DNA from 2 places in the Sporosarcina sp. FSL K6-3508 genome. Region 1 is predicted to be linked to the other one. Evidence: a T-box and tRNA genes for the amino acid it is inferred to sense, from the RefSeq annotation. Region 1 holds a T-box; the other holds one or more tRNA genes.
What was found. A T-box is a leader RNA that pairs with one kind of tRNA and senses whether it is charged. The one in region 1 lies ahead of thrS (threonine--tRNA ligase), so its partner is inferred to be a tRNA-Thr.

Region 1 (4,428 bases):
GCGGATGGCTCCCGCGATGAGCCACAGTCAGGAAGTGCACCTGTCTGTCCCATCACTCCGCCTACCGCTTGTAAGGCGCCTTCGTTTAGTGAGTGAATGCCCTAGGTATATATTTTTGCACATTGGCTTCTGACTACTAAATCGGTTGCCGAAGTTTCCCCAACTTTAAACACTTTTCTCACTAGTTTTACCACACTAGCGAAGCCGCAACTGCGGGGTCAGCCGAAGCCAGGAGACAGCTAGCGCTTTTTGCTAGTTGGCTCTTGGCGGGAGGCAATCCCCCAGCGGCGTAGCGGTGCCAAAGCACCACATGTACTCTGTCTAGGACACACTGGTATTCGAGCAACGGAACAAAAAATGAGTAACGTCATTGAAACTACTTTGGCGCTTGCGGATGGCTCCCGCGACGAGCCAGTCAGGAAAAGCGCCTGTCTGTCTCATCACTCCGCCTACCGCTTGTAAGGCGCCTTCGTTGAGTAAGTGAAAGCCCCGGGTATATATTTTCGCTCATGGGCTTCTGACTACTAAACCAGGTGCCGGAGCTTTCTTAGTATTAAACAATACGCTTATTAGCTTCATCAAACCAGCAAAGCCGCAACTGCGGGGTCGGCCGAAGCCAAGAGACAGCTAGCGTCCTTTGCTAGTTGGCTCTTAGCGGGAGGCAATCCCCAGCGGCGTAGCGGTGCCAAAGCACAACATGTACTTCGTCCCGGACACACTATAAGTCGAACGACGGCACAAAACTAATTGTCCAGTTAGAGAAAGCAAACCCCTAAAAAGATTTAGTCTTTCTTCACGTCTTCCTGAATCAATTCCAAGAACGCTTCGAAAGACATGCTTTCGGATTTTTGTTCACCATACTTCCGGACATTGACCTCACCGGACTCGACCTCTTTATCTCCAAGGACGAGCATATAAGGTACTTTTTGAACTTGCGCTTCACGGATTTTGTAACCGATCTTCTCATCACGGCTGTCTACATCGACGCGGAATCCAGCTGCTGTCAATTGCTCTTTCACTTGAATTGCATAGTCGAAATGCACTTCAGGCGAGACCGGGATCACTTCTACTTGAACAGGTGCAAGCCAAGTCGGGAAAGCTCCTTTATATTCTTCGATTAAGAATGCAACGAAACGTTCCATTGTGGATACGACACCACGGTGGATGACGACTGGACGATGTTGTTTCCCGTCTTCGCCAATGTACGTTAAGTCGAAGCGTTCAGGCTGAAGGAAATCGAGTTGTGCCGTAGAAAGTGTTTCTTCCATGCCGATAGCTGTTTTCACTTGAACATCCAGTTTCGGACCATAGAATGCGGCTTCGCCTTCTTCTTCTGTATAAGGAAGCTCTAACTCATCCATTGCTTCTTTCAGCATGGACTGTGCGCGTTCCCACATTTCATCATCATCAAAGTATTTCTTTGTATCCGCGGGATCACGATATGACAGACGGAACGTATAATCTTTAATATTAAAGTCTTTATACACTTCGATAATTAATAAAATTACATTTTTCAATTCTTCTTTAATTTGATCAGGACGAACAAAGATATGCGCATCGTTTAACGTCATTCCGCGTACCCTTTGCAAACCGGAAAGTGCCCCAGACATTTCATAACGATGCATGGTTCCAAGTTCAGCAATTCGAACAGGTAAGTTCCTGTAAGAGTGAATACCATTCTTATAGACCATCATATGATGAGGACAGTTCATCGGGCGCAGGATCAGGCTTTCATTATCCATTTCCATCACCGGGAAGATGCTGTCTTGATAGTGGTCCCAGTGTCCGGATGTCTTGTATAAATCTACACTTCCCAAAACAGGTGTATAGACGTGATCGTAACCCAGTCTTTCCTCTTTATCTACAATATACCGTTCGATGACTCGACGAATTGTAGCGCCTTTTGGCAGCCATAGCGGCAAACCTTGTCCTACTTTTTGAGAGTTCGTAAAAAGGTTCAGTTCTTTACCGATTTTACGGTGGTCACGCTCTTTCGCTTCTTCCAATAAACGCAAATGCTCTTTCAGTTCATCTTTTTTGAAGAAAGCTGTTCCGTAAATACGTTGAAGCATTTTATTGTCAGAGTTCCCTCTCCAATAAGCGCCCGCAATGCTGAGCAATTTGAACTCTTTTAGTTTACCGGTAGACGGTACGTGAATTCCACGGCAAAGGTCGAAAAACTCGCCTTGTTCATAGATTGAGACTTGTTCACCCTCGGGAATTGCTTCAAGAAGTTCCAATTTATATTCATCATCAATTTCTTTGAAACGTTTTTCTGCTTCTTCTCGTGAAACATCATGACGCACAATAGGAAGATTTTCACCAATGATCCGTTTCATTTCTTTTTCTAATTCTGGTAGATCCTCTGCTGTGATCGGCGTCGGTGAATCGATATCATAGTAAAATCCGTTTTCAATAACCGGACCGATTCCAAGCTTCGCGTCAGGAAACTTACGTTTGACAGCTTGTGCTAAAAGGTGAGCAGTACTATGACGTAAGATTTCCAATGCTTCGTCTGAAGTTGGTGTCACGATACTGATTTCCCCATCTTCATGGATCGGTGTTTTCAAATCGATTAGCTGATCTCCAATTTTCCCTGCCAATGCACTTTTTCGCAATCCAGGACTGATAGACCCCGCAACATCTTCTGTTGTTGTTCCATTTTCAAATTCCTTTACTGCTCCATCCGGAAAAGTTAAATGAATGTTTTCTGCCATTTTGCCATACTCCCTTTCTTTTTTTGAACACAAAAAAGCCTCATCCCTAAAGGGACGAGGCTTGAGCTCGTGGTTCCACCCTTCTTCCTTCTGTTCGCATTTGCGAATAGATGAAGCTTTCGATCGGCTAACGGGCCGTTACCGTCATCAGCTACTATATTCACTGATGCTGCTTGGAGGTGGTAAATTATTTTTCCTGCCTGCAAGGGTTTCAGCCATGCCCCTGCTCTCTGAAAGGTGAAAAAGTAACTGTTGTCCTCTTCGATGCATTTTGACAAATTATTTATATTGAACTGAGTAATAGTATAAAAAAGTCTGAGCGGAATTGCAAGTTTATTTTCTTATTTCCTTAATTTCATAACCAAAATCCGATGAAATGGCATAAGTAAAGTTTAGCGGCGACACGAGATTTATGCTGCAGACGGGACGCTTTAAGCCTTAATAAAAAACATTATATAACATCAATCCCGCCAGTTTTTACCGCCCAGTTTGAGCGGAGTGCTGACCATGCGAATTCTTTCCATGAGCCGGCCTGCTTTCATCGGTTCCTTTTCACCGCGCTGAGATGTGGTCAAATGATGTTCGAGCACATCGTAATCGAAATTGGATGTGAAGAAGACAGGCAATTTTTCGGCCATTCGATATTGCAAGATGGTACCGAGCACTTCATCTCTGGTCCAGCTTGACATCGTTTCAGCACCGATATCATCCAACATTAATATCGGAGCTTTTTTGACGAATTCCACTTTTTCATCCAATGTCTGGTTTTGGATAGATTGCTTCATTTCACGTAAAAACTCTGGGACGTATACAACAACTGTTTGAATTTTACGTGTTGCCAGTTCATTCGCCAAAGCGCCTAATATGAAGGACTTCCCAACTCCATAATCTCCATACAAATACAAACCGCGTTCAGGAATCTCACCTGTGGAGTCAATGGTGTTCAAAAAATTCTTCGCAGCCCGCATGATTTGGACACGGCTGTCTTCAGTTTTAAAATCGACATTTGACAGTCGAGCTTCCATCACATCTTTTGGCATATACATGCTATTGACCATTTTCGATACATTTCGACGTTCATCGTCAAGTTGCTTGGTCGGACAGACGACGTAGTCCAGGTCGATGAGACGCTGTGCGATTACCAGTTTGGGTTCGAATCCTTTCATGACATTGACGCAGCCTTCTAGGTTTGGACAGCGTTCACAAGCATGCGAGGCGGTTGAGAACTCATACAGTTTCCCTAAACTGCGATTCACTACTTCTGTATTGATTTCGTCTGAATGTTCACTGATGAATTGCTGGACAGCAATGTCTTCTAGCACTTCTTGCCGAAGTTCCTCGTATTTTGCAGCCAATGAAGGAGCATTGACCACCCGCTTCATAGCATCTCCGATTCGTTCCAATTATTTCACCTCTGTTTCTTGAATCCCCAGTTCCTTCATTAATTTCCGTCGTTCTTCCTCTACGTTAAAATCAGAAGGCGTTTCTGCTTTTTTCGATTTATTGGTACGTTTGGCAAACCATTCAGGCACTTTCTCTTCTCGAATTGGTTTTCGTGTACCTGTATTCGGCTGTTTTCCTTCTTTTAGCCACTTCATATATTTATCATGTTCTTTTCGTGCAAGCTCAAGCGCTGTCTTGACATCCTCTACTTTTTTACTTGCCCAATGAGAGGCAATGCGTTCTGCAAAGCCTTTCGTAATTTTCATAT
Region 2 (4,428 bases), 1.2 Mb from region 1:
AGATAACGAATACGTTTGTTGCCCCACCTGAATAGGTTGCTCCAAATACAACCGTATTTCTTCAGCATAATTGTAGATTTCTGTCTCGTCCGACAACCCCGTTACAATAAAAGCAAATTCGTCTCCAGCAATCCGTGCCAGCAAACTTTCCGGACCGGTTTTCTTTTTTAATCTTTCACCGACCATCGACAACAAGTAATCCCCCGCCTCATGACCTAAAAGATCGTTGGCGTAACGCAGACGGTCAATATTGATATGTACGAGCGCAAATACTTGCTTCCTAGTCTTTGCCCTTTCAAAAGCTAGAGCCAATTGCTCGCGGAATGAATTACGGTTCATCAAAGAAGTTAGCTGATCATTATAGACAAGATGTTTGATCTTTTCTTCAGATTTCACACGCTCTGTCACGTCATGCATGACGACCAATAGCTGGTCTTCGTAATCAATGGAGCCTCGCACTTCATTTAACTTGGCTTCCATGACATGCAAGCCACCCTTCACATCCAGCATGGAATATTCTAAACCGATAGCCTTCCGATGAAACCCTTTGAATTGCGCAATCTTCCTTTCTACTTTTTGACGGTCCTTTTTATAGAGAATGGAATATAACGTATCAGAATACAAGCTATCCAAAGAGTAGCCCAACAAATTTTCGAAAGAAGGAGACAAGTATTGAAACTTCCCATCGCGATCAATGATTGCAATGAAGTCTGAAGCATTGGTTGTAATAATTTCATAGAGCTCTGCGTTTTTTCGTATCTCTTCCTCCATCAACTTTCTAGCTGTAATATCATAACGGATGGATACGTACTGATAGGGTTTGCCTTTGTCATTCAAAAAAGGGACAATCGTTGTATCAACCCAATAATAGGACCCGTCTTTGGCTTGGTTTCGGATATCTCCTCTCCACGTCTTTCCACTTCCGATTGTCGCCCACATTTCCTTGAAGAAGGAAGCATCATGGTAATCAGAATTGACAATCCGTTGATTGGCTCCAATTAGTTCTTTTAATGGATACTTTGAGAGTTTTTCAAATTTTTCATTGGCGTATTGAATCGTTCCCCGAGGATCGGTAATGGAAACAATGGCGGCCTGTTCCAAAGTGTAGGCAATGTCACCAAGAAGTTTTTGCAATCCTTTTGAACTATTAGGTTTGATGAATTTCTCCATACCATTAAGAAACTCTTGCATATCTATATCACAATCCCTATGTTTATATATTTTTATTTATTCTACAAGAGAAAATGCCTATATGTATTATTAAATAGTATACACGATTAATCATTCTCTTCTATACCTATCACTTAAATTTAAACACAAAAAAACCCTTCATTATTTTAATAATAATAAGGATTCATTATGCATTATATTCTTTAATAAAAGTAAAATGGCTGGGGTAGCTGGATTCGAACCAACGAATGACGGAGTCAAAGTCCGTTGCCTTACCGCTTGGCTATACCCCAACGTGAAGCTGGTTACGTTCTTATTGAGTGTAAAATAAAACAAACATGGTGGTGGGGGACGGATTCGAACCGCCGAACCCGGAGGGAGCGGATTTACAGTCCGCCGCGTTTAGCCACTTCGCTACCCCACCGTGTTAAAATTACAATTTCTCGCTCAACTCGCTTCTTCAACGAGATATGACGCGCATTACTTAACTTGTTATAAAAATAATGGTGACCCCTACGGGATTCGAACCCGTGTTACCGCCGTGAAAGGGCGGTGTCTTAACCGCTTGACCAAGGGGCCATGAAAATAGCGTTCATGGAGCTTCCAGCCGGGCTCGAACCGGCGACCTCTTCCTTACCATGGAAGCACTCTACCTGCTGAGCTATGGAAGCATAGAAATGGCTCCGCAGGTAGGATTCGAACCTACGACCGATCGGTTAACAGCCGATTGCTCTACCACTGAGCTACTGCGGAAAAATAAAATAGTTAGTTGCTATCTCTAACGACAAAAATCATTGTATCACACTTATTAAGTATGTGCAACAACTTTCTTTTAATACTTTAACCTTTTTTATTATATAGCGGCTCGGTCATATGCGTCAAGGCTTTTTCATATATTAATTTATACTTTTAAAAATAAGGAGATCTGTATGCTCAAAAAAATCATACTCCTTTTGACACTATGCTTTTTACTTATTTTATATTTGCCACAACTGATCAAACCATCCCCCGCTTTAACGACTGCTTTTCGTTTAACCGAAAACCCGACAGTCATCGTAAGAGGTTCCCAAGGTTCTGCTTTGACCATTAACATTTCATTTGGCGAGCAAGAAGTGAAGGATCTTTTGGAGCAGCTGACTCAACCATATCCGCTGCTGTTTGTTGACGTAGAATGGGCATCCCGCTTTCCAAACCTCGTCGAAGAGATGAAGAAGCGTTCTTTGCCTGTCGCATTGCTTGGGCAGGAAGGCAATAGGTATGAGGTCGATCGTGAATTATTTGAACAGCAATTGGATCAGTTTGAGACTTTTTTTGAAACAAGGCCATTATGGTTTCGCACTGTTGATGAGCAATTTCCACAGCCTCTGCTACATAAGTTAAACGAAGCAGAAATCAATGCGCTCGGTTCGACTGTTCATTGGAAAGAGGGTGCTTTGCCCAAAGCTGCAGCAGGTGATATCATTTCCATTCCTCACCATTTAGACGAACGAGCGCAGGTGGAGGATATAGAGCGTTTAATGGCGAGCCGACCGTTTCAATCTGTTGAAGATCTACTTTTTCAACCCAAAATTAAAACTAAAAAAATTCCAAAGTAAAAAACCGACAGCGGCATTCTGTCGGTTTTTTACATTTATTTAGCTTTTGATGATTTTTGCTTAGCTTTTTTTCGTTCATTACGACGCTTGTCCAATTTAGCCTTATCAATATCGGATTGCTTATTGTATTTAGGCAATACTAATAGTTGAAAAGCGTTCACTGCCAGCAAAGGAAACAGAAGGATGGTTACCCATTCATCTTTATTTCCTGATGTGACCATTAGAGCTGGCAACCATTCAAGTGTTGTGATCACAATCATAAAGAATAGAGCGGAGATCAGTGCATGTTTTTTCGTCCACTGCGCTTTAAAGTATGCAGTTACCGCAGACACTATAACGAGTGTCAAAAGCAAGAAAATATACAAGAACGTTCTTCCTGTATCTTCCTTCGTTAACTGGAAGCGGAAAAAGACTAAATCAAACAACACAACTGCAATGATCAGGACTTGCACCCAGTTCCACAATGTCAGCGTGCGGAACAGATTGACGCCAAATTGGTGAACTGTTAAATAGGCGAAAAAACCCATCTGCGCAATAACACTCATCGTGAAGCCTAAAAAGATCATCCATAAAAAGGCACCAAGAAATTGCCAAATCTCACCTTCCTGTATATACCCAAAAAAGAAGTCCCAACGTACAATTAACCCGACAATGGCTGTGATACTTCCACCAATGGCCATAGCGCGCAAGAAAAATTTTACCCAATTTCGTATTGTCACAACACTGTTCCCCTTTTATCTTTATTCAACAGAAGACTCCCACCTCTATAGATGGCGAGATGAATGCAGTTTTATTTCCTCTTCAGCGGGTATTCAGACGCTCTCTGAAGAAAATAGTGCCTCCGGCAGAAGGTATCATGGATTTTAAAAGGAGTTAATCGAGCTAACTCGTATCAAAATCCAGACGCAATTATGCCATCGCTTAATTGTTTCATGTCTCACTTAGTGTATCAACGTTCGACAAAAAAATCTATTTCATTGAACGAATCATGCATATTCCCTCTAATATTGTGAACAATAAATGAAAATACAAGTGGAAGGTTGATCGGAATGAAAAAATTGGCAGGCATTTTCCTATTCCTTGTATTCCTAGCGGGTTGCAGCAACGGACAACAGTCAGGTCCGAGTTATGATGAAATGAAAAAAATGATGACGGATGCGATCCAAACGGAAGATGGAAAAAAAGCATTACGCAAATTGATGACAGATCCCGAATTTCGGGAGCTTTTAGTATTGGAACAACCAGAAGTGAAAGAAAGCATTGAGAATGTGCTGCTTTCAAAAGAGGGTGAACAGTTTTGGAAAACCGCATTTGAAGATCCGAAATTTACAGAGTCTATCGCCAAAAGTATGAAAAAGCAGCAAGCAGATATTATGAAGGATTTAATGGGAGATGCATCGTTTCAAAAGGAAATGGAAAAGTTTTTTGGACAGCCAGACATGATGAAGCAAATGGAGAAAGTCGTAAATTCCAGTAAAATGAAAAAAGAAATGGAAAAGGCAGTGGAAGACACGATCAACAGCCCTTTAATGCAAGCGAAATGGCAGCAACTGATCATGAAAGCAGGAAAAGGGACAACAGAAGAGGGCGGAAAAGATGAGAAAGGCGGGAAAGAAGAGAGTGGTGGCGGTGGAGCAGAAGAAAAAGCAGGTGAAGGAGGTCC

Region 2: it encodes a tRNA-Thr, which carries the amino acid that the T-box ahead of thrS (threonine--tRNA ligase) is inferred to sense. The anticodon was not compared.

Annotation. Positions count from the first base shown of each region.
Region 1 is NZ_CP152016.1:2,110,462-2,114,889, forward strand. It holds gene thrS (threonine--tRNA ligase) at 783-2,717, opposite strand; T-box leader at 2,765-2,991, opposite strand; gene dnaI (primosomal protein DnaI) at 3,179-4,120, opposite strand; gene MKX97_RS10390 (helicase DnaB) at 4,121-4,428, opposite strand, start outside.
Region 2 is NZ_CP152016.1:3,265,064-3,269,491, forward strand. It holds gene MKX97_RS16205 (EAL domain-containing protein) at 1-1,170, opposite strand, end outside; tRNA gene MKX97_RS16210 (tRNA-Gln) at 1,389-1,463, opposite strand; tRNA gene MKX97_RS16215 (tRNA-Tyr) at 1,510-1,594, opposite strand; tRNA gene MKX97_RS16220 (tRNA-Glu) at 1,675-1,749, opposite strand; tRNA gene MKX97_RS16225 (tRNA-Thr) at 1,766-1,841, opposite strand; tRNA gene MKX97_RS16230 (tRNA-Asn) at 1,849-1,923, opposite strand; gene MKX97_RS16235 (hypothetical protein) at 2,100-2,765, shown strand; gene MKX97_RS16240 (KinB-signaling pathway activation protein) at 2,801-3,484, opposite strand; gene gerD (spore germination lipoprotein GerD) at 3,815-4,428, shown strand, end outside.